3 regions of the Pseudomonas paraeruginosa genome follow, and region 2 is predicted to be linked to each of the others. Evidence: predicted binding sites of a transcription regulator. Region 2 holds the regulator's gene; each other region holds the start of a gene.
The links. Region 2 encodes FliA, which starts transcription of late flagellar genes. Its sites were predicted from a motif close to CTAAAGTTTNNNNNNNNNNNGCCGNTAA; they were not measured.

Region 1 (6,909 bases), 2.0 Mb from region 2:
TGGCTGCCGGCCTGGATCGCGTTGCGCATGGTGATGGGCCTGGGCCTGATGTGCCAGTACATGGTGATCGAGAGCTGGCTCAACGAGCAGGCCGACGCCAGCCAGCGCGGCGCGGTGTTCGGTGGCTACATGGCGGCTTCCTACCTGGGCCTGGTGCTCGGCCAGATGATTCTGGTGGCCCACCCGCAGTTGGGACCGGAGCTGCTGATGCTGGTGGCCTTCTGCTTCGCCCTGTGCCTGGTGCCGCTGGCGCTGACCCACAAGATCCACCCCGCGGCGCTGCGCCCGGCGCCGCTGGAGCCGCGCTTCTTCATCCGTCGGGTGCCGCAGTCGCTGACCACGGTGCTGGTATCGGGACTGGTGGTCGGTTCCTTCTACGGCCTCGCGCCGCTCTACGCCAACCAGCTGGGCCTGCCCAACGAGCAGGTCGGCCTGTACATGGGCGCCTGCATCTTCGCCGGGTTGCTGGTGCAGTGGCCGCTCGGCTGGCTGTCCGACCGCCGCGACCGCGCCTGGCTGATCCGCGCCTGCGCCATCCTGCTGTGCCTGTTCGCCCTGCCGCTGGCGTTGCTGCAGCAGATGCCGCTGGCGTTGCTGCTGGCCCTGGGCATCGCCGCGAGCATGTTGCAGTTCACCCTCTATCCGCTGGCCGTGGCCTTTTCCAATGACCACGTGGAGACCGAGCGGCGGGTCTCGCTGACCGCCATGCTGCTGGTGACCTTCGGCGTCGGCGCCTGCATCGGGCCGCTGGCGGCGGGCGCGCTGATGCGCCTGTTTGGCGCTAACATGCTATATGCGTTCGTCAGCGCCTGCGCCCTGATCCTGGTCTGGCGGGTGCATCCGGAGAAGGTCAGCGGCCTGCACCGGGTCGACGACGCGCCGCTGCACCACGTGCCGACTCCGGACAACATGACCAGCTCGCCGCTGGTCGCGGCACTGGACCCGCGGGTCGACGAGCAGGCCGTGCAGGAGCAGATGGTCGACGAGGACAGCGCGGCGCCCGCCGAGGAGGCCGCGGCGCGCAGTTGAGCCCGCGCCGTCCGTTGCGAGGAACGACCTGTTTGCTGGAGAGGTTGCGATGAGTCCGACGCTTTCCCTTCACCTGATGGTCCGCAACCTGCCGCCCGGACAGCGGCGGCCGAGAATCGCCCAGGCCATCGGCGAGGAAAGCGCCTGGCGGCTGCAACGGGTCCTGCTCGAGCGCGCCCTGCGCCTCCCCGATCGCGGCTTCAGCGCGCGTATCCTGTGGTTCGACGAGGACCTGGACAGCGATCTCCAGGCGCTGGCCGTCGCGCTCGGCTGGAGCCTGATGAGCCAGCCGGCCGGCGATCCCGGTGAACGCATGCGGCGGATCGCGGCGCTGGGCCTGGCGGAAAGCGAAGCGGTGCTGCTGATCCGCCACGATTGCCCGGAGCTGGACGGCGCCTACCTGGAGGCGGCCTGCGCCGCCCTGGAGGGGCGCCAGGCGGTGCTCGGGCCGGTGGAGCGGGGCGGCTATGCGTTGCTCGGCCTGACCCGGGTCGACCCCCTGCTGTTCGAGTCGATGCCCTGGGGCGGCGAGCGCCTGCTGGCGCTGACCTGCGAGCGCCTCCGGCAGCTGGGCTGGGAGCATCACCTGTTGCCGGCGCTATGGGACGTCGACCGTCCCGAGGACCTGCCGCGCCTGGCGGCGCTGGGCGTGGTCCTGTGAGCCTAGAAAAGCGCGTCCTTCTCGAAGCGCCGCGCTTCGCGCTGCAACTGGTAGACGAAACGGTCCACCTGGCGCTGGGCGGGCCCGCTCATCTCGCTGAAGCGCACGCCGGCGAAGGTCGCGTCGAGCTTTTCGTCGAAGCGCACATGGCGCAGTTCGATCGCGCTGCCGATCGCGCCCTGCGGTAGCTGGGCGCTGAACGCCTCGTAGATCTCTCCGGGATGCAGGCGTTCGGCGACATTGCCGGCGAAGCGCAGCTTGGCGCCAGTGGCGGAGATGTCCAGCAACTGCCCGGTGAGCGGCACGCGGAGTTTTTCCCCGGCGATTTCCGCGATGATCGGCTGGCTCTGCTTGATGCCGGCGCGATAGGCGTTGCGCCGCTGGTGATAATGCACCTCGGCGGGAAGGGTGGCCCAGTAGCAGGGAACCCCGTCGTGTTCGCCGAACTGCACGGGACGCTCGCAATCCCAGGCGATGCGCACGCCTTCATGGAAGGCCTCGACGCGAAAAGCCTCGCCATTCTGCAGGAAACGTTCGCCGGTATTGGGGACCAGTTCGTCCAGGGCGAGCAGGCCGCGATCACGGTCGATATCCACCAGGAAGCTCTGGAAGCGCTGGTTGCGCTCATGAAAGGTGATCAGCAGCGAGTCGCGGCCGTCCTGCAGCAGGCGCAGGCTGGCCTGGATTTCCACCGGTGCCTTGAGCACCTTCGGGGGTTGCGGCCCCGCTTCTTCGGCGAACGGGTTGGGCACCTTCAATGCTCTCCTGGGGCACGAATGCCTCAATGATAGCATTGTGCCTTGATGCTTGCGCTGGTGGTCGTCAGGCCTGGCTGAGCGGACGTTGCCTGGCGCTCGAGGCGGTACTGCCGCGACTGTCGTAGAGGCCGGGAGCGTCCTGGCCGCGGAGAATGTTCAGCAGGCTGCCGGCGGAGGCCTGGTTGGCGCGGATGATCCGGCCATTGCGCAGGTTGGCCTGCTGGCAGCGCTCCAGCAGTTCGCCCAGCTCGTCACCCCGGGCCAGCAGCTCGGCGCCGTCGGCGTGCTCGCGGGCGTAGCGGGCCAGGCCTTCGCGGTCGAGGGAAACGCCGGCGGTGTGGAGGATCTCCGCGCGCGCCCGGCCGTTGCGTTCCAGCTGCTGCATCAGCGGCTGCTTGGCGCCGAGAAGCTGTTGCAGGGCCGCCAGGTCGCGTTGTTCCAGGGCCTGGAATTCTTCATCGACCAGCTTCAGGAGCTGGCTGGCATGGCCGATATCCTCGGCGAACAGGTCAAGCAGGGTAGGGGAGTCTGGCATCTCGGGCTCGGGAGTTCATTCGGCGTCCAATGGCCCCCAGCGCTTCCTTCGAGTTCAGCGCTGGGATTCGAAGTCGAGCAGCTTGCTGGCAACGCGCTCGCTGTCGACCTGATAGGTGCCATCGGCGATCGCTTGCTTGATCCGGGCAACCTTCTCGTTGTCGACCACCGGCAGGGTCTGCAGCTTGTCCGTGACTTTCTGCATGTTCTGGGCGGTTTCGCTGATCTGCACCGACTCGCCGCTCTGCTTCGCGGGACTCGCGGACTGGCCTGCCTTGTCGGCGCCAGCGGCGTCGGGACGGCCGGCGGCGGTGTTGCCGGTACGGCCGGTGGTGGCTGGCGTGGTGCCGGGATTCAGCCGGTTGAAGTCGATGACCATGGTTGTAAACCTCGAAGGTATTGGACGCTTGCCTAGCTTTTCGGCGAAGGCTTGAAAAACTTTAGGACTTATTTTCGTGCGTCGTTTCCCAGTTTAGAGAAACCCGCAGGGGTAGCGCCAGCGCTACCGGCCACGGCTTTCCCTCTACATATTCACCTCGACCGTGCCGGGCTCCAGCACGCGGGCCTTGATCACCCGCTGCGAGCGCAGGTTGCGCACGCGGATCTGCTGCCCCGGCGCACCATCGGCCAGCGCTTCGCCGGGCATCTTCACATTGATGGTGGCGGTACGCGCGAGGATCACCACCTGATCGCCCTTGCGCACGGCCTCGGCTTGCTCGAGGAACGCCGGCGCCAGCACCTGGTCGTTGATCACCGGCCGCCGCAGTTTCTGCCCGACGACGCGGGCCGGATCGGTCAGGTAGCCCTGGGTCAGCAGGCCGACGTCGCGCTCGACCAGGGCGATGTCGGCGTCGTCCAGCACGTGCTCGCGCTTGAGCGGCTGCACCGCGACGACCACCTGGCGGAACAGCTTCACCTGGGCCGGCATGAAGATGGTCCAGGGCGAACCGCCTTCGCAGCGGACCCGCACCGTCACCCGGCCAACCGGCTGTGCCGGACTTTCCTGGCTGAGCGTCAAGTCCCTGTCGCACTCGGCGAGGCGCAGGCGCGGGTCGACCCGGTTGACCTGAACCTCGTAGCGCGCGTCGAGTCCGCTATTCTGCAGATATTCTTCTACCTTGAACTCAAGAAACCCCTGGGTGGAGCCGATAAGCACTTCGGGAGCGGTAAAACCCTGGGCCTGGCCGTGATTCGGCGCGCACAGGTAGCCGAGCCCGAGCAAAACGGGTACAAATCGTAAAGAGACATGGCTACGTGCCATCATTCGTCGAAAAACTGTCGTTGCCTGTTTCATGCAACGGGTCAAGCAATGGTCGTGCCGGAGTCCGTCACGATCGTCTGAGGGGAGCGCCAATGGCCGGTGTTTTGGATTCAGTCAACCAGCGCACGCAGTTGGTCGGACAGAACCGTCTGGAGCTGCTTCTGTTCCGCCTGGACGGCAATCAGCTCTACGGCATAAACGTGTTCAAGGTGAAAGAGGTGTTGCAGTGCCCGCGCCTGACAGTGATGCCCAAGTCCAGTCCGGTGGTGCGCGGGGTGGCGAACATCCGCGGAGGCACCATTCCGATCCTCGACCTGGCGCTGGCCACCGGCCGCCGCGGGTTGCAGGACCTGACCAACAGCTTCGCGATCATCACCGAGTACAACACCAAGGTGCAGGGCTTCCTGGTACGCTCGGTGGAGCGCATCGTCAACATGAACTGGGAAGAGATCCATCCGCCACCCAAGGGCGCCGGCCGCGAGCACTACCTGACCGCGGTGACCCGGGTGGACAAGCAACTGGTGGAAATCATCGACGTGGAGAAGGTGCTCGCAGAGGTCGCCCCGACGTCCGAGGAAGTCTCCCACGGCGTGATCGACGCCGAGACCCAGAGTCGCGCGGTGACCAAGCGGGTGCTGGTGGTGGACGATTCGTCGGTGGCGCGCAAGCAGGTGATCCGTTGCCTGGAGGCGGTCGGCGTGGAAATAACCGCGCTGAACGACGGGCGCCAGGCCCTGGAGTACCTGCAGAACATGCTCGCCGAAGGACGACGCCCGGAAGACGAGTTGCTGATGCTGATCTCCGACATCGAGATGCCGGAAATGGACGGCTATACCCTGACGGCGGAAATCCGTAGCGATCCCCGCCTGCAGAAACTGCACATTCTCTTGCATACTTCGTTGTCCGGGGTCTTCAACCAGGCGATGGTGAAGAAGGTCGGTGCGGACGACTTCCTCGCCAAGTTCCGTCCGGACGACCTGGCGGCGCGGGTGGTGGAGCGGGTCAAGGCAGTGGACGAGGGCTGAGCGATCGGCTCCCTACGACAAATGTGAATACGGGCGACCGGCTGCGTTCCGGTCGCCCAGGGCGAAGAGGCTTATGCGTGTCGGCAGCTAATGCGGATTTCGAGTTGTTCAGGGTCTTCCTCGAGAAGACCTGCGGCATTGTGCTGGGCAGCAACAAGCAGTACCTGGTCTCGAGCCGGCTGAACAAACTGATGGAGCAACAGGGCATCAAGAGCCTGGGGGAACTGGTGCAACGCATCCAGACCCAGCGTGGCGGCTTGCGCGAGATGGTGGTGGACGCCATGACCACCAACGAGACCCTGTGGTTTCGCGATACCTATCCGTTCGAGGTGCTCAAGCAGCGGGTTCTTCCCGAACTGATCAAGGCCAACGGCGGGCAGCGTCTGCGGATCTGGTCGGCGGCCTGTTCCTCCGGCCAGGAGCCCTACTCGCTGTCGATGGCCATCGACGAGTTCGAGAAGACCAATCTGGGGCAACTGAAGGCGGGGGTGCAGATCGTCGCCACCGACCTGTCCGGCTCGATGCTTACCGCCGCCAAGGCCGGCGAGTACGACAGCCTGGCCATGGGGCGCGGCCTGTCGCCGGAGCGTCTGCAGCGCTATTTCGACGCCAGGGGGCCGGGGCGCTGGGCGGTCAAGCCGGCGATCCGCAGCCGCATCGAGTTCCGCGCCCTGAACCTGCTGGACAGCTACGCCAGCCTCGGCAAGTTCGACATGGTGTTCTGCCGCAACGTGCTGATCTATTTCTCCGCCGAGGTGAAGCGCGACATCCTGCTGCGCATCCACGGCACGCTGAAACCGGGTGGCTACCTGTTCCTCGGCGCCTCCGAGGCGCTGAACAACCTGCCCGACCACTACCAGATGGTGCAGTGCAATCCGGGCATCATCTATCGGGCCAAGTAGAACCTGAGGAAAGCGGGCCCGCGCCGAACTGCGCGGGGGTGACCTGACAATTCGGCGCGGGTCCGCTTGGGACGGGCAGGTGGGTCGGAAGCATTCGCCCACTGCCCTGGCTCCGAGTGCCGCGCGCGGCGGCGCCGTCGCAGCCCGCTCAGCACAGGACGGCTTGCTCGGAGCGGGGCAGTCTAGGGCAGCGCGATGTGCTTGTATTGACAGATATTTCTGATAGTTGGAAAGCCTGGCAAGTTGCCGCTTTGCCGGGGAACTGCTTACATGATTCGAGCGTTCCCCGATTCGACACGCCTACCAGGAGAGTTTCATGGCCATCACTGCGCTGCCCTCGGCCGACGGCCAAGAGCTGACCATCCAGATCCAGGGACGCTTCGACTTCGGGGCCCATCAGGACTTCCGCGACGCCTACGAGCGGGTCGCGATCACCCCGCGGCGCTATGTCGTCGATCTGCGCAACGCCACCTACCTGGACAGCTCGGCACTGGGCATGCTCCTGCTGTTGCGCGACCACGCCGGCGGCGAAAGCGCGCAGATCAGCCTGGCCAACTGCAGCCCGGAAGTGCGCAAGATCCTCGCCATTTCCAACTTCGAGCAGCTGTTCAAGATCACCTGAGATGAACCCTGCGGCGGCGCGGATCGAGAGCCTGACGATTCTCATCGCCGAGGATAACGCGGCCGATCGCTTGCTGCTGTCGACCATCGTCAGCCGCCAGGGACATCGCGTGCTGAC
Region 2 (6,909 bases):
GCCCTCGGTGCATATCCGCGACAACCTCGACCTGCTGCCCAACGCCTACCGCCTGACCCTGATGGGCGTCAGCGTGGCCGAAGCGGAGATCTATCCGGATCGCGAGCTGGCGATCAACCCCGGGCAGGTGTTCGGCAGCCTCAACGGCATCGCCGGCAAGGACCCGGCCTTCGGCCTGGAGGCGGTATGGATCGAGCCCGGCCAGCGCGACCAGGCGCAGTCGCTGGGCTACACCGTGGTGGACGCCAGCACCGTGGTCGCCACCCACCTGAACCAGGTGCTGCACAAGCACGCCCACGAGCTGCTCGGCCATGAGGAAGTGCAACAGCTCCTGCAACTGCTCGCCCGCAGTTCGCCGAAGCTGGCGGAGGAGCTGGTGCCGGGGCTGATTTCCCTGTCCACCCTGCTCAAGGTCCTGCAGGCACTGCTTCAGGAGCAGGTGCCGGTGCGCGACATCCGGACCATCGCCGAGGCCATCGCCAACGTCGCTCCGCGGAGTCAAGATCCCGGCGCGATGGTCGCGGCGGTACGCGTCGCGTTGTCCCGCGCCATCGTGCAAAGCATTGTCGGGCTTGAGCCGGAGCTGCCCGTGATCACGCTCGAGCCGAGGTTGGAACAGATCTTGCTGAACAGCATGCAGAAGGCCGGGCAAGGCTCCGAGGACGGCATGTTGCTGGAGCCGGGGATGGCCGAGAAGCTGCAACGCTCGCTGATCGAGAGCGCGCAACGCCAGGAGATGCTCGGCAAGCCGGCGATCCTGCTGGTTGCCGGGCCGATCCGTTCGATGATGTCGCGCTTCGCGCGAATGGCGGTGCCCAGCATGCATGTGCTGGCCTACCAGGAAATCCCGGACAACAAGCAGGTCACCATCGTCGCGACGGTGGGACAGAACTGAACGAGGGCTGCGCCGGCTCCAGGGCCGGCACACCGGGCAACCAGAGGTTGCCGGCAAGACTACTGAACTGAGGGGTTCGGGCAATGCAAGTCAAACGCTTCTTCGCCGCCGATATGCGTCAGGCCATGAAACTGGTCCGCGACGAACTGGGTCCGGACGCCGCGATCCTCGGCAACCGCCGGGTCGCCGGCGGCATCGAGCTGACCGCGGCGCTGGATTACCAGGCCCCGCCGGCGCCGAGCAAGCCCAATCCGGCGCTGGAAGTGGAACTGCGCAAGACCCAGGCGCGGATCGCCGAGGCACGCGCCGAATTGACGGCCCGGCCGGCGGAAAGCCAGCGCAAGGATCGTCAATTGTTCGCCGAGCAGAAGCCGGCGCGGCCGACCCTCGCCGAGTCCATGGCGGCGCCGCAGGCCAAGGCCGCGGCGGGCGGACAGACCCTGGAGGCGATGCGCTTCGAGCTGAACGGCCTGCGCGAACTGATCGAGGTGCAGCTGGGTTCGATCGCCTGGGGCCAGTTGCAGCATCAGCGCCCGCAGCAGGCCAATCTTTGGCGCCGCCTGCAACGCATGGGCCTGCCGGCGGAGCTGAGCAAGCCGCTGCTGGAGCGAGTCGCCGCGGTGGGCGATACCCGCCAGGCCTGGCGCATGCTCCTGGCACACCTGTCGCGCGCCGTGCCGACGCCGGACCAGGACCCGCTCGACGCCGGTGGCGTGCTGGCCCTGGTCGGCCCGGCCGGTGCCGGCAAGACCACCACACTGGCGAAGATGGCCGCGCGCTACGTCCTCAAGTACGGCGCGCAGAGTCTGGCGCTGGTGAGCATGGACAGCTACCGGATCGGCGCCCAGGAGCAGATCAAGACCCTCGGGCGGATCCTCAACGTGCCGGTGACCCTGGTCGACCCCGGCCAGTCGCTGATCCAGGCCCTGGCGCCGCTGGCGCGCAAGCGCATGCTGCTGATCGACACCGCCGGCCTGCCGGCCAGCGATCCGGCCCTGCGCATGCAGCTCGAGGCCCTGGCGTCGCCGAGCCTGAACGTGAAGAATTACCTGGTGATGGCCACCACCAGCCAGAGCCAGGTGCTCAGGTCGGCCTACCAGACCTATCGGCACTGCGGGCTGGCGGGCTGCATCATGACTAAGCTGGACGAGGCGGGCAGCCTCGGTGAATCGATGGCGCTGGCTATCGCCCAGCGACTCCCGGTAGCCTATCTGGCGGACGGGCCGCGGATTCCGGACGATCTGCAGGTGGCGCGCAGCCACCAGCTGGTCAGCCGGGCGGTCAGCCTGCAGGCGCCGGAAGAACCCAGCGAGGACGCCATGGCCGAGATGTTCGCCGGGCTCTATCAGCAACCGGCGCGGCGTGTCGGCTGAGATCGGTGAGTGCCGCGCGTGGCGCGGGTGACGGAAGCGAAGGTGGCTTCCGCCGGGCCGGGACCGATGGTGCATCGGCCCCGCCAATACCGGAAGACCCTGGAAGGGTTTCCCGGGAAGACGACAACACAAGGTATGAAGCAGATGGGTAGCATGCATCCCGTACAGGTGATCGCAGTAACTGGCGGCAAGGGCGGCGTCGGCAAGACCAATGTGTCGGTGAACCTGGCACTGGCTCTGGCCGATCTCGGTCGTCGCGTCATGCTGCTGGATGCCGACCTCGGCCTGGCCAACGTCGACGTCCTGCTGGGGCTCACGCCCAAGCGCACCCTCGCCGACGTGATCGAAGGACGCTGCGAGCTGCGCGACGTCCTCCTGCTCGGTCCCGGCGGCGTGCGTATCGTTCCCGCGGCCTCCGGCACGCAGAGCATGGTGCATCTCTCGCCCATGCAGCACGCCGGCCTGATCCAGGCGTTCAGCGATATCAGCGACAACCTCGACGTGCTGGTGGTGGACACCGCCGCCGGGATCGGCGATTCGGTGGTCAGCTTCGTCCGCGCGGCGCAGGAGGTGCTGCTGGTGGTCTGCGACGAGCCGACCTCGATCACCGATGCCTACGCCCTGATCAAGCTGCTCAACCGCGACCACGGCATGACCCGCTTCCGGGTCCTGGCGAACATGGCCCACAGTCCGCAGGAAGGGCGCAACCTGTTCGCCAAACTGACCAAGGTCACGGACCGTTTCCTCGACGTCGCACTACAGTATGTAGGTGTCATCCCCTACGACGAGTCGGTACGCAAGGCCGTGCAGAAACAGCGAGCCGTATACGAGGCATTCCCCCGCTCGAAGGCGTCACTGGCCTTCAAGGCGGTCGCGCAGAAGGTCGACAGCTGGCCGCTGCCGGCCAACCCGCGCGGGCACCTGGAGTTCTTCGTCGAACGACTGGTCCAACATCCCGCGACAGGCTCGGCCGTATGACAGCGGCCTCTGGAGTGCGTATGTACAGCAAGGCGCAAGCGCAGAACTCCCAGGAGCAACTGATCCAGCGTTACGCACCACTGGTCAAGCGCATCGCCTACCACCTGCTCGGCCGCCTGCCGGCCAGCGTGCAGGTGGAGGACCTCATGCAGGCCGGCATGATCGGCCTGCTCGAGGCAGCGAAGAAATACGATGCCGGCAAGGGCGCCAGCTTCGAGACCTATGCCGGCATCCGCATCCGCGGCGCCATGCTCGACGAAGTCCGCAAGGGCGACTGGGCGCCGCGCTCGGTGCACCGCAACACCCGCATGGTGACCGACGCGATCCGCGCGATCGAGGCGAGAACCGGCCGCGACGCTAAAGATCACGAGGTTGCTGCCGAACTCCAATTGAGCCTCGAAGATTACTACGGCATCCTCAGCGACACGCAGGGCAGCCGCCTGTACAGCTTCGACGACCTGTTGCAGGACGGCGAACATGGATTGCCCGAAGATACCAGCCTCAGTCACAACGAGCCGATCCACGGCCTGCTCGACGAACGTTTCCAGGCGGCCCTGGCGGATGCCATCGCCAAGCTGCCGGAACGCGAGCGCCTGGTCCTGGCGTTGTATTACGACGAGGAGCTCAATCTCAAGGAGATCGGCGAGGTGCTGGGCGTCAGCGAATCGCGGGTCAGCCAGTTGCACAGCCAGTGCGCCGCGCGGTTGCGCGCGCGCCTGGCGGATTGGCGGTCGGCCTGAAGCGGCCTCGACCGCGGCTTGTAAACGTTAACGCAAAAGAATGTATGGCGCGTCCCGCTGGGACGCGTCCTGGTCTGTACGGAGGTCTACTTGGACAAGAACATGAAAATTCTCATCGTGGACGACTTTTCCACGATGAGACGCATCATCAAGAACCTCTTGCGGGACTTGGGCTTCACCAATACCGCCGAGGCCGACGACGGCACCACGGCGCTGCCGATGCTGCACAGCGGCAACTTCGATTTCCTCGTCACCGACTGGAACATGCCGGGCATGACCGGCATCGACCTGCTTCGCGCGGTGCGCGCCGACGAGCGCCTCAAGCACCTGCCGGTACTCATGGTCACCGCCGAGGCCAAGCGCGACCAGATCATCGAAGCGGCCCAGGCCGGGGTCAACGGCTATGTGGTCAAACCCTTCACCGCCCAGGTCCTGAAGGAAAAGATCGAGAAGATTTTCGAGCGGGTCAACGGCTGAAGCCGGCCAAGAGGGTGTCATGGTGCTTGGTAACGATTCCACGGGCGATGAATTCGAATCGACCCTGAAAAAACACGCGCGCGAACTGGTGGACTGCCTCGAACGGGGACATTTCCAGCAGGCGGTGCAACTGATCCAGGAGCTCAGCCAGGCCAGGGACCGCGGTCTGTACCAGGAAGTGGGCAAGCTGACCCGCGAACTGCACAACGCCATCGTCGATTTCCAGATCGACCCGCATTCCCCGCACGCGCAGGAAATGTCGCAGATCGCCGACGCCACCGATCGTCTTTCCTACGTGGTGGAGATGACCGAGAAGGCCGCCAACCGGACCATGGACCTCGTGGAGCAGAGCGCCCCGCTGGTCAACCAGATGGGTGACGATGCACGGGCACTGCAGCAGGACTGGCAACGCTTCATGCGCCGGGAAATCGACGCCGACGGTTTCCGCGAGCTGGCCAAGCGCATCGATCAGTTCCTCGTGCGTAGCGGCGAGCACGCCGGGCAGTTGTCTTCCCAGCTCAACGACATCCTGCTGGCTCAGGATTACCAGGACCTGACCGGCCAGGTGATCAAGCGCGTCACCAAGCTGGTCACCGAGGTCGAGAGCAACCTGGTGAAGCTGGTCTGGATGGCCGGGCAGGTGGACCGCTACGCCGGCATCGAGCACGACCACGTGAGCATGCGCCACCAGGCCGCGCTGGAGCGCTCGGCCAAGGGCGAAGGGCCGCAGGTCGCCGCGAGCAAGCGCGAAGACGTGGTGTCCGGGCAGGACGACGTGGACGATCTGCTGTCCAGCCTGGGTTTCTGACCCGCCCGGCTCAAGACTGCGGCGTAGCTGCCGTTAAGTATGCATTGAACGCTGGCGTCGACGGGACGCCGGCACAGCCTTCGTCATGCCGGTGATCCCGGCGCGGACGAAGGTCGGTCCGCAAGGCGCGGACCGGTATTTCCGGCAGGACCGCGGTCTTGCCGACCCTTTCGAGTAACACGTCTCTGGGAGCAGCCGAATGAGCTTCGACGCCGATGAAGAAATCCTCCAGGACTTCCTGGTTGAGGCCGGCGAGATTCTCGAGCAATTGTCCGAACAACTGGTCGAGCTGGAGAGCCGGCCGGACGACATGGACCTGCTCAATGCCATTTTCCGCGGGTTCCATACGGTCAAGGGCGGTGCCGGCTTCCTCCAGCTGAACGCGCTGGTGGAATGCTGCCACATCGCGGAAAACGTCTTCGACATCCTGCGCAAGGGCGAGCGGCGCGTCAGCTCCGAACTGATGGACGTGGTGCTGCAGGCGCTGGACACGGTCAACGCGATGTTCGACCAGGTGCGCGAGCAGTCCGAGCCGACTCCCGCCACCCCCGAACTGCTGGCGGCGCTGGCGCGCCTGGCCGAACCTGAGGGCGCTGCGCCCGCGCAAGCGCCGGCTGTCGCGGAACCGGAGCCCGAACCCGAACCGGCGCCGGCAAGTGCGCAGGCCGGCTCCAGCGATATCACCGACGACGAGTTCGAACAGTTGCTCGACGCCCTCCAGGGTGGCGAGGTGCAGGCGGCGCCCGCCGAAGCAGCCGTCGAGGCGCCGGGCGGCGACGAGATCAGCGACGCCGAGTTCGAGGCACTGCTCGACCAGTTGCATGGCAAGGGCAAGTTCGTTCCGCCGGCGGCATCCGCCGCGCCGGAGCAGGCCCCGGCGGAGCCCGTGGCAGCCGCCGCGGCTGGCGGCGATGACATCAGCGACGATGAGTTCGAAGCGCTGCTCGACGAACTGCATGGCAAGGGCAAGTTCGGCGAGGCACCGGAAGCTGCGGCTGGGCCCGTCGCGACACCCCCCGCCAGCGCTCCCGCCGAGACGGCAGGAGCGGGCACGGCGCCAGCCGCCGCGACTGGCGAGGATATCAGCGAAGACGAATTCGAGGCGCTGCTCGACGAGCTGCACGGCAAGGGCAAGTTCAATGGCGCTTCCGAAGCTGTCGCGGCCGCCGCCGCGGTAGTCAAGAACATCGCGGCGAAGAGTCCCGCGGCGAAACCGGCGACGCCCGCCAAGGCCGCCGCGCCCAGGCCGGCGGCGAGCGAGCGGCCGGCGGCCAGCGAAGCGGAGACCACCGTGCGCGTGGATACCGCGCGCCTCGACGAGATCATGAACATGGTCGGCGAGCTGGTGCTGGTGCGCAATCGCCTGGTACGCCTGGGCCTGAACAGCGGCGACGAAGCCATGGCCAAGGCCGTGGCCAACCTCGACGTGGTCACCGGCGACCTGCAGATGTCGGTGATGAAGACCCGCATGCAGCCGATCAAGAAGGTCTTCGGCCGCTTCCCGCGCCTGGTCCGCGACCTGGCGCGGAACATGAAGAAAGAGATCAATCTGGAACTGGTGGGCGAGGAGACCGACCTCGACAAGAACCTGGTCGAGGCCCTGGCCGACCCGCTGGTGCACCTGGTGCGCAACGCCGT
Region 3 (6,909 bases), 1.3 Mb from region 2:
CTGCATCGGCGAGGAGCGCAAGGTGTTCACCTGGAGCACCCTGATCGGCACCATCGTCCGGCCGACCCTGGGCTATCCGGCCAGCGACAAGGTGCTGAGCATTTCCGCGATGGGCTTCTGGGTGTTCAACCCGCAGGGCCAGCTGCAGGAACTGTGCACCATGTTCGACATGGAGAGCTTCCGCGCCCAGCTGGGACTGCAGACCCGGCCCTTCGCGGAAAAGGCGCTGCCCTAGGTGTTGAAATAGCCGTTGTCGCGGAACCAGTCGATGGCGCGCAGCAGGGTGTCGTCCAGGGCGGTGGTGGAGAAGAAGCCGAGTTCCTCGCGGGCCTTGCGTCCATCGAGGAACTGCCCTCCGGCCATCACCTCGATAGCGGTCTCGTCGAGCAGCGGCAACTGGCCGCTGACCCGGTAGCGCAGGCGGCCGAGGGTGGCCAGGGCGCGAGCCATGGCCATCGACATCGGCTGCGGTGCCGGCTGGCCGAGCAGTTCGGCGATGCGCCGGGTCAGGTCGGCCATCTCCAGGTTGTGCCCGGTCAGCAGGTAGCGCTCGCCGATGCGCCCGCGCTCCAGGGCCATCAGCAGGCCGCGGCCGGCTTCGGCGGCGTCGATGACATTGCGCTGGCCGGCGACGTAGTGGGTCATCTCGCCATTGCCGATGGCGGTGATCACGCGCCCGGTGGTCGGGCCGATGTCCAGTTCGCCGAGGACCATTCCGGGAATCCCGATCACCACCGGCAGGCCATTGCGCGCCTGCTCCCGGGCCTGCTCGTCGAGCGCCCACTTGCACAGCACGTAGGAACTCTTGCCGCTCGGCAGGCTGTCGTAGAACAGCCCCTCGTGTCCCGGCAGGCCCTGCGGATGGCGCGGCATGGCGTAGGCCGAGCCGACATAGAGGATGCGCGGCACCCGCGCCTGCAGGCAGGCGGCGTAGAACGGATTGGTCTGGCCCAGCGCGCTGGCCACTTCCTCCTGCCAGCGGCGTGGCCGCGACGGATAGTAGCCGGCGCTGAAGATCACTCCGTCGAGGCCGCGCAGCGCGCGCTCCAGGCCGGCGTGATCGAGCATCTCGGCGACCCGGCACTCGGGCTCCAGATAGGCGAGACGCTGGATCTGCGAAGAAGGACGGTGGACCAGCACCAGATCGTGACCGGCGGCCCTGATGGCGCGCGCGGCGTGATGTCCCAGCAGGCCGGTGGCTCCGAGTACGGCGTATTTCACATGAGCTCCAGGGCGTGAGAGTGACTGTTCGTCCACGGGTCCCGCGAGCGGGTCGGCCAGCAGTCTAGGCCGAACACCGGCGAGATACCAAACAGCGGGTTACGGAAATACACATCGCGCGTTTCCGACGGTAAGCCTGTCGGCGCGCCGGCCGCCCCGCGACCGCGCGCGCCTGGCCTCACTTGCCGCGCCTGGCCTGCTGGTAGAGCGGCATCACCTTGGGAATCGCGGCCTGGAGGTTGGCCATCCGCGAGCTGTCGGAGGGGTGGGTGCTGGTGAACTCCGGCTGGCCGGCGCCGCCGCTGGCCTTGCCCATCTTCTGCCAGAGGCTGATCGCCGCTTCCGGGTTGTAGCCGGCGCGGGCGGCCAGTTCGAGGCCGATCAGGTCGGCTTCGTTCTCGTTGGCCCGGCTGTTGGGCAGGGTCATCAGGTATTCGACCCCGGTATTGGCCAGTTGCAGGCTTTCCTGGCCGAGCCCGGCGAGGGCGCCGATCTGGCTCGCCAGCTGTACGCCGTAGGCCTTGGACATGGCTTCGCGGCCATGCTCGCGCAGGGCGTGGGCGATCTCGTGGCCCATCACCGCGGCGATCTCGTCGTCGGTGAGCTTCAGCTTGTCGATCAGGCCGGTGTAGAAAATGATCTTGCCGCCGGGGCCGCAGTTGGCGTTGAGCTCGTCGCTCTTCACCACGTTGACTTCCCAGTTCCAGCCGGTCGCGTCCGGGCGGAAGGCGGCGGTCTGCGGGATCAGCCGCTGGGCGATCGCCTTGACCCGCCGCGCGTCGGCGCTGCTGGTGTCGAGCACGCCGGCGCTCTTCGCCTCGCCGAGGGTCTTCTGGTACGACTGGGCGTACATCTGGTCGACTTCCTGGCTGGACAGCATGCTGAACATGTATTGCTTGCGGTCGACGCCGACGGCGCCGCCACTGGTGGTGTTCACTGCCTGGCAACCGGCGAGCAGCAGCGCGCCGGCGAGGGTGGCGAATCGGAAGGGATGAGCCATGGTCCTTGTTCTCCTCTGAAGGCCGGAGCGCATGGTAGGCCCCGGCTCGCACGGCGGCAACAGCCGCTGGAGCGGAAACCCGGGAGCGCCGATTAAGGATTTTCCGGGCTCCTGCCGATAACCCTCCCTGAGACAATTCCAACAAGGGTCGGAAGTCCCATCATGAAGCTCAAGTCGATCCAGTTTTCTGTCGCCGCCCTCGCCGGCGCCAGCGTTCTAAGCGTCGTCGTGGTGCTGGTGCTGTACGCCCTGTTCGCCGGCGCGCGCACCCAGGAGCTGGTGCAGCAGCGCACCCAGGGCCTGTTGGAAAAGGTCATCAACGAGCGCCTGGTGGCGCTGGCGCGCGCCCAGGTCAGCCAGATCCAGCGCGAGCTGGAATATCCGCTGACAGTGGTGCATGGCCTGGCCAACAGTACCCGCCTGCTCGGCGAGCCGGGCACCGACGGCATGCCGCAGCTGAACGCCAGCCGCGACGAGATTTCCGCGCTGCTGCGCAGCACCGTGCAGAACAATCCCAAGCTGCTCGACACCTTCATGGCCTGGGAGCCGGACGCCTTCGGCAGCGACGCCGCCTTCGCCGGCCAGACCGGCAAGGGCTACGCCCCGGACGGCCGCTACCTGCCCTGGTGGTACCGTGGCGCCGACGGCCAGCCGATCGTCGAGTCGATGGTCGACACCATAGACAGCGAGAAGCTGCTGCCCACCGGCGTGCGCGAGAACGAGTTCTACGCCTGTCCGAAGGAGCGGAAGCGGCCCTGCATCGTCGACCCAGCCCCCTACGAGATGGGCGGCAAGACGGTGATGATGTCGTCGTTCAACGTGCCGATCATGGTCGGCGACCAGTTCCGCGGCGCGGTCGGCGCCGATCTCTCGCTGGCCTTCATCCAGGACCTGCTCAAGCGCGCCGACCAGCAACTCTACGACGGCGCCGGGGAAATGGCGCTGATCGCCAGCAACGGCCGGCTGGTGGCCTATACCCGCGACGACGGCAAGCTCGGCGAGCCGGTGAGCAGCGTTCTCGACAGCAACGAAGTGGATAATCTGAAGAATCTCTCGCTCGACCAGCCGCTCTACGACGTCGACGCCGAACATGGCCACATCGAGCTGTTCCTGCCCTTCACCATCGCCGACACCGGCGTGCGCTGGACCCTGATGCTGCAGATTCCCCAGACCGCGGTGTTCGGCGAACTGCAACAGTTGCAGGCCGACCTGAGCAGCCAGCGCCAGCAGGACATCCTCGGCATGAGCCTGGCCGGCCTGGTGGTGGCGGCCCTCGGCCTGCTGGTGGTATGGCTGGTCGGCTACGGCATCGCCCGGCCGCTGCGCCAGCTGGTCGGCATGCTCGACGACATCGCCCAGGGCGAAGGCGACCTGACCCGCCGCCTGAGCAGCGAGCGCGCCGACGAGCTGGGCTCCATCGCCAATGGCTTCAATACCTTCCTCGGCAAGCTGCAGAACATGATCGGCCAGGTGGTGCAGTCGGTGCAGAAGGTCAGCGACTCCTCGGAACACACCGCCGACATCGCCATCCGCACCAACCAGGGGGTCCAGCAGCAACTGGCGGAAATCGAGCTGGTGGCCACCGCAGTCCACGAGATGACCGCCACCGCCCAGGACGTGGCGCGCAACGCCACCCACGCCGCCGAGGCGGCCAACCACGCCGACCAGGCCGCGCACCAGGGCAAGCAGATCGTCGAGAGCAGCTCGGCGGCGATCCAGGCCCTGGCCGGCGAGATCGGCCGCGCGGTCGGGGTGGTGCAGAACCTGGCCAAGGACAGCGAGAACATCAACGCGATCCTGGTGGCGATCCGCGGCATCGCCGAGCAGACCAACCTGCTCGCCCTCAACGCCGCCATCGAGGCCGCCCGCGCCGGCGAGCAGGGGCGCGGCTTCGCGGTGGTGGCCGACGAGGTGCGCAACCTGGCGCAGAAGACCCAGCAGGCCACGGAAGAGATCCAGAGCATGATCCAGCAATTGCAGCAGGGCACCCGCGACGTGGTGAAGGTCATGCAGGACAGCCAGGACCGTACCGACGACAGCGTGCGTCATGCGCGCCAGGCGGCCGAGGCGCTGGAGTCGATCACCCAGGCGGTGTCGGTGATCAACGACATGAACACCCAGATCGCCAGCGCCGCCGAGGAGCAGAGCGCGGTCGCCGAGGACATCAACCGCAACGTCAGCAACATCGGCCAGGTCGCCAACCAGGTCGCCGGCGGCGCCGACGAGGCATCCCAGGCCAGCGCCGAGCTGACCCGGCTGGCCGAGCAGCAGCGGCGGCTGGTGAATCAGTTCAAGGTGTAGCTCAGGCCGGGGTCAGGCACTCCGGCCCGTCGGCTTCCGGCTGGTTGACGAAGCCGGCCAGGGCCACGCTGCGCAGGTTCGCTTGCGGCTTGGCGAGCAGGCTGATCAGCGCCGGCAGCGGCGTGTCCGGGGCCAGCCAGGTGTCCTGTTCGGCCTCGTCGAGCAGCAGCGGCCGGCGGAACTCGGCGGCCGCCTGGGACACCTGGGCCACGCTGAGCCAGGTCTGTCCCTGCACCGGATAGGCTTCCCAGATCCCGGCGAAGAACAGCAGGCGCTCGCCGGTGGAGACCCAGTAGGGGCGCTTGCGCACCCCGCGCCATTCATAGAAACCGTTGGCCGGCAGCAGGCAACGGCGTCGCAGGAACGCCTCGCGGAACATCGGCTGCTCGGCAAGGGTTTCCGCCCGCGCGTGGCTGGGCGTTCGCGACAGGTCGGTGAGCCAGGCCGGGGTCAGCCCCCAGCGCGCCAGGTCGGCGCGGCGCGCGCCGCCCTCCGCGCGAACCATCAGCACCTGGTTCGCCGGAGAAATGTTCCACTGCGCCCGCCAGTCCGCCGGGAACCCCGGCAGCGCCGCCAGCGCGGGATTCCAGCGGAACAGCGCGTAACGACCACTCATGCTTGCCACCGCCTGGTGAAGGAAAGCCGCACAGTGTAACCCGAAGCGCCGCGCCGGCCTTGCCGAACGAAAGCTGAATGAAACCCAATCTTCACTTGACGCGCCTATCCTCCGGGCTTAACGTCCCCGCCCGCATTCCGCAACCCACACAGGAGTCCTGCATTGGACAACAGCCCCAGTCGATTGCGACAGGTCCCTCCGGCGAGCTAGTCCAGCAGAACCCTCTGCCACTGCTCGCCGGACATGGCGGACAGTGGCGATCCGCATCCCGCACGGGATGACGCATCCCCATTTTCCCATCGTGACCCTTCCCTTCGCGCCGCCGCGCCGGGAAGCCACGCACCTGCGCAATCCATCGCCCTTTTGACCGCGCGCGCCGACGGCTCGCGCCAGCCCCGGCCGTCGGCCGGCAACGAGGTGGAACATGATGGATTGGAAAGTATTTCTCCTGCGCGTCGCGGTCGCGCTGGTCCTGGGCGCCCTGATCGGCGCCGAACGCCAGCTGCGCCAGCGCCTCACCGGCCTGCGCACCAACGCGCTGGTCAGCACCGGCGCCTGCCTGTTCGTGCTGATGACCCAGGGCGTGCCCGGCCTGGCCGGCGACGCCTCGCGGATCGCCGCCTACGTGGTCTCCGGGATCGGTTTCCTCGGCGGCGGCGTGATCATGCGCGACGGCCTCAACGTGCGCGGCCTGAACACCGCCGCCACCCTCTGGTGCACCGCCGCCATCGGCGTGCTGTGCAGCATGGGCCTGCTGCTGGAGGCCAGCCTCGGCAGCCTGGTGGTGCTCTGCGCCAACATCCTGCTGCGCGATATCGCCCAGCGCCTGAATCGCCAGGACGTGGTGCCGGCCAGCGAAGCCGAGCAGCGCTACGAGGTACAGATCGTCTGCCGCGCCGAGGACGAGATCCAGGTCCGCAGCCTGATGCTGCACAGCCTGGGCAGCAGCGGCCTGCGCCTGCAATCGCTGCACAGCGAGGACCTGGACAACCCGGCCAAGCTGGAAGTCCGCGCCGAACTGCTCGGCACCCCGGAAGCCCCGGCGCAGCTGGAACGCCTGGTCAGCCGGGTAAGCCTGGAGAAGGGCGTCAGCTCGGTGCGCTGGCAGGTCTTCGAACTGGCGGCCGACTGAGCGGCCGCCGCCTCAGCACAACAGGCTGCCGGGGCCACAGGGCTCCGGCGGCTCCTCGGCCAGCGGGGCAGCAGCGTTGTAGGCGAGGATCAGCTCCCGCGCCCGCTCCGTCTGCTCGTCGGCCACCAGCAGCGCCAGCAGCCCGCCGGGAGGCAGTTCGCCGATGGCGCCGACCAGGTGGCGGCCGCTGACATGGGCGGCGATCCCTTCGCTGGCGAGCATTCCCACCAGCATCTCGGCCTCCAGCAGGTCGGCCGGTTCGTATACGCGCTGCATCAGTCGTCCTCCCGGTGAACCTCGAGTGACCAGTCCTGCCCATCGGTGCGCAGGTCGAACAGGATCGGCCGGCAGCACACCGGGCAGTCCTCGTAGTACTGCTGGTCGCCGGCGCTCAGGTCGAGCAGCGCCTCGGCCGGTTCCCCGCAGTAAGGGCAGCTGTAGGCCTGGCTTTCGAGCATCGCTGCACCCCCCATGAGTTCCGTTTATAATCGCGCGGTTCAAATTTCGGCCGCCCCCTGGGACGGCCTTCGCAGCATCCATATGGAACCAGAAAGCATGATGGGCGAGTTCGAAGCCATCCGACCCTACAGTGACGCCGAAGTCCCCGCGGTATTGCAACGCCTCCTGAGCGACGACGCC

Region 1: flgM (flagellar biosynthesis anti-sigma factor FlgM) is a predicted target of FliA. The motif match lies at 3,399-3,426, and genes of this name have one in related genera.
Region 3: B7D75_RS23870 (methyl-accepting chemotaxis protein) is a predicted target of FliA. The motif match lies at 2,315-2,342, and genes of this name have one in related genera.

Annotation. Positions count from the first base shown of each region.
Region 1 is NZ_CP020560.1:1,717,137-1,724,045, forward strand. Features, by position in the region: gene B7D75_RS08245 (MFS transporter) at 1-1,029, shown strand, start outside; gene B7D75_RS08250 (TIGR04282 family arsenosugar biosynthesis glycosyltransferase) at 1,079-1,690, shown strand; gene flgZ (flagellar brake protein FlgZ) at 1,693-2,484, opposite strand; gene B7D75_RS08260 (flagella synthesis protein FlgN) at 2,513-2,983, opposite strand; gene flgM (flagellar biosynthesis anti-sigma factor FlgM) at 3,038-3,361, opposite strand; gene flgA (flagellar basal body P-ring formation chaperone FlgA) at 3,506-4,204, opposite strand; gene B7D75_RS08275 (chemotaxis protein CheV) at 4,336-5,268, shown strand; gene cheR (protein-glutamate O-methyltransferase CheR) at 5,346-6,170, shown strand; gene hsbA (anti-anti sigma factor HsbA) at 6,487-6,792, shown strand; gene hsbR (two-component system response regulator HsbR) at 6,794-6,909, shown strand, end outside.
Region 2 is NZ_CP020560.1:3,721,145-3,728,053, reverse strand. Features, by position in the region: gene flhA (flagellar biosynthesis protein FlhA) at 1-895, shown strand, start outside; gene flhF (flagellar biosynthesis protein FlhF) at 979-2,268, shown strand; gene fleN (flagellar synthesis regulator FleN) at 2,404-3,246, shown strand; gene fliA (RNA polymerase sigma factor FliA) at 3,243-3,986, shown strand; gene B7D75_RS17605 (chemotaxis response regulator CheY) at 4,089-4,463, shown strand; gene B7D75_RS17600 (protein phosphatase CheZ) at 4,483-5,271, shown strand; gene B7D75_RS17595 (chemotaxis protein CheA) at 5,471-6,909, shown strand, end outside.
Region 3 is NZ_CP020560.1:5,046,265-5,053,173, forward strand. Features, by position in the region: gene B7D75_RS23855 (nuclear transport factor 2 family protein) at 1-235, shown strand, start outside; gene B7D75_RS23860 (NAD-dependent epimerase/dehydratase family protein) at 232-1,257, opposite strand; gene B7D75_RS23865 (M48 family metallopeptidase) at 1,400-2,221, opposite strand; gene B7D75_RS23870 (methyl-accepting chemotaxis protein) at 2,384-4,522, shown strand; gene B7D75_RS23875 (SOS response-associated peptidase) at 4,524-5,138, opposite strand; gene B7D75_RS23880 (MgtC/SapB family protein) at 5,566-6,270, shown strand; gene B7D75_RS23885 (putative signal transducing protein) at 6,283-6,546, opposite strand; gene B7D75_RS23890 (CPXCG motif-containing cysteine-rich protein) at 6,546-6,728, opposite strand; gene B7D75_RS23895 (1-acyl-sn-glycerol-3-phosphate acyltransferase) at 6,826-6,909, shown strand, end outside.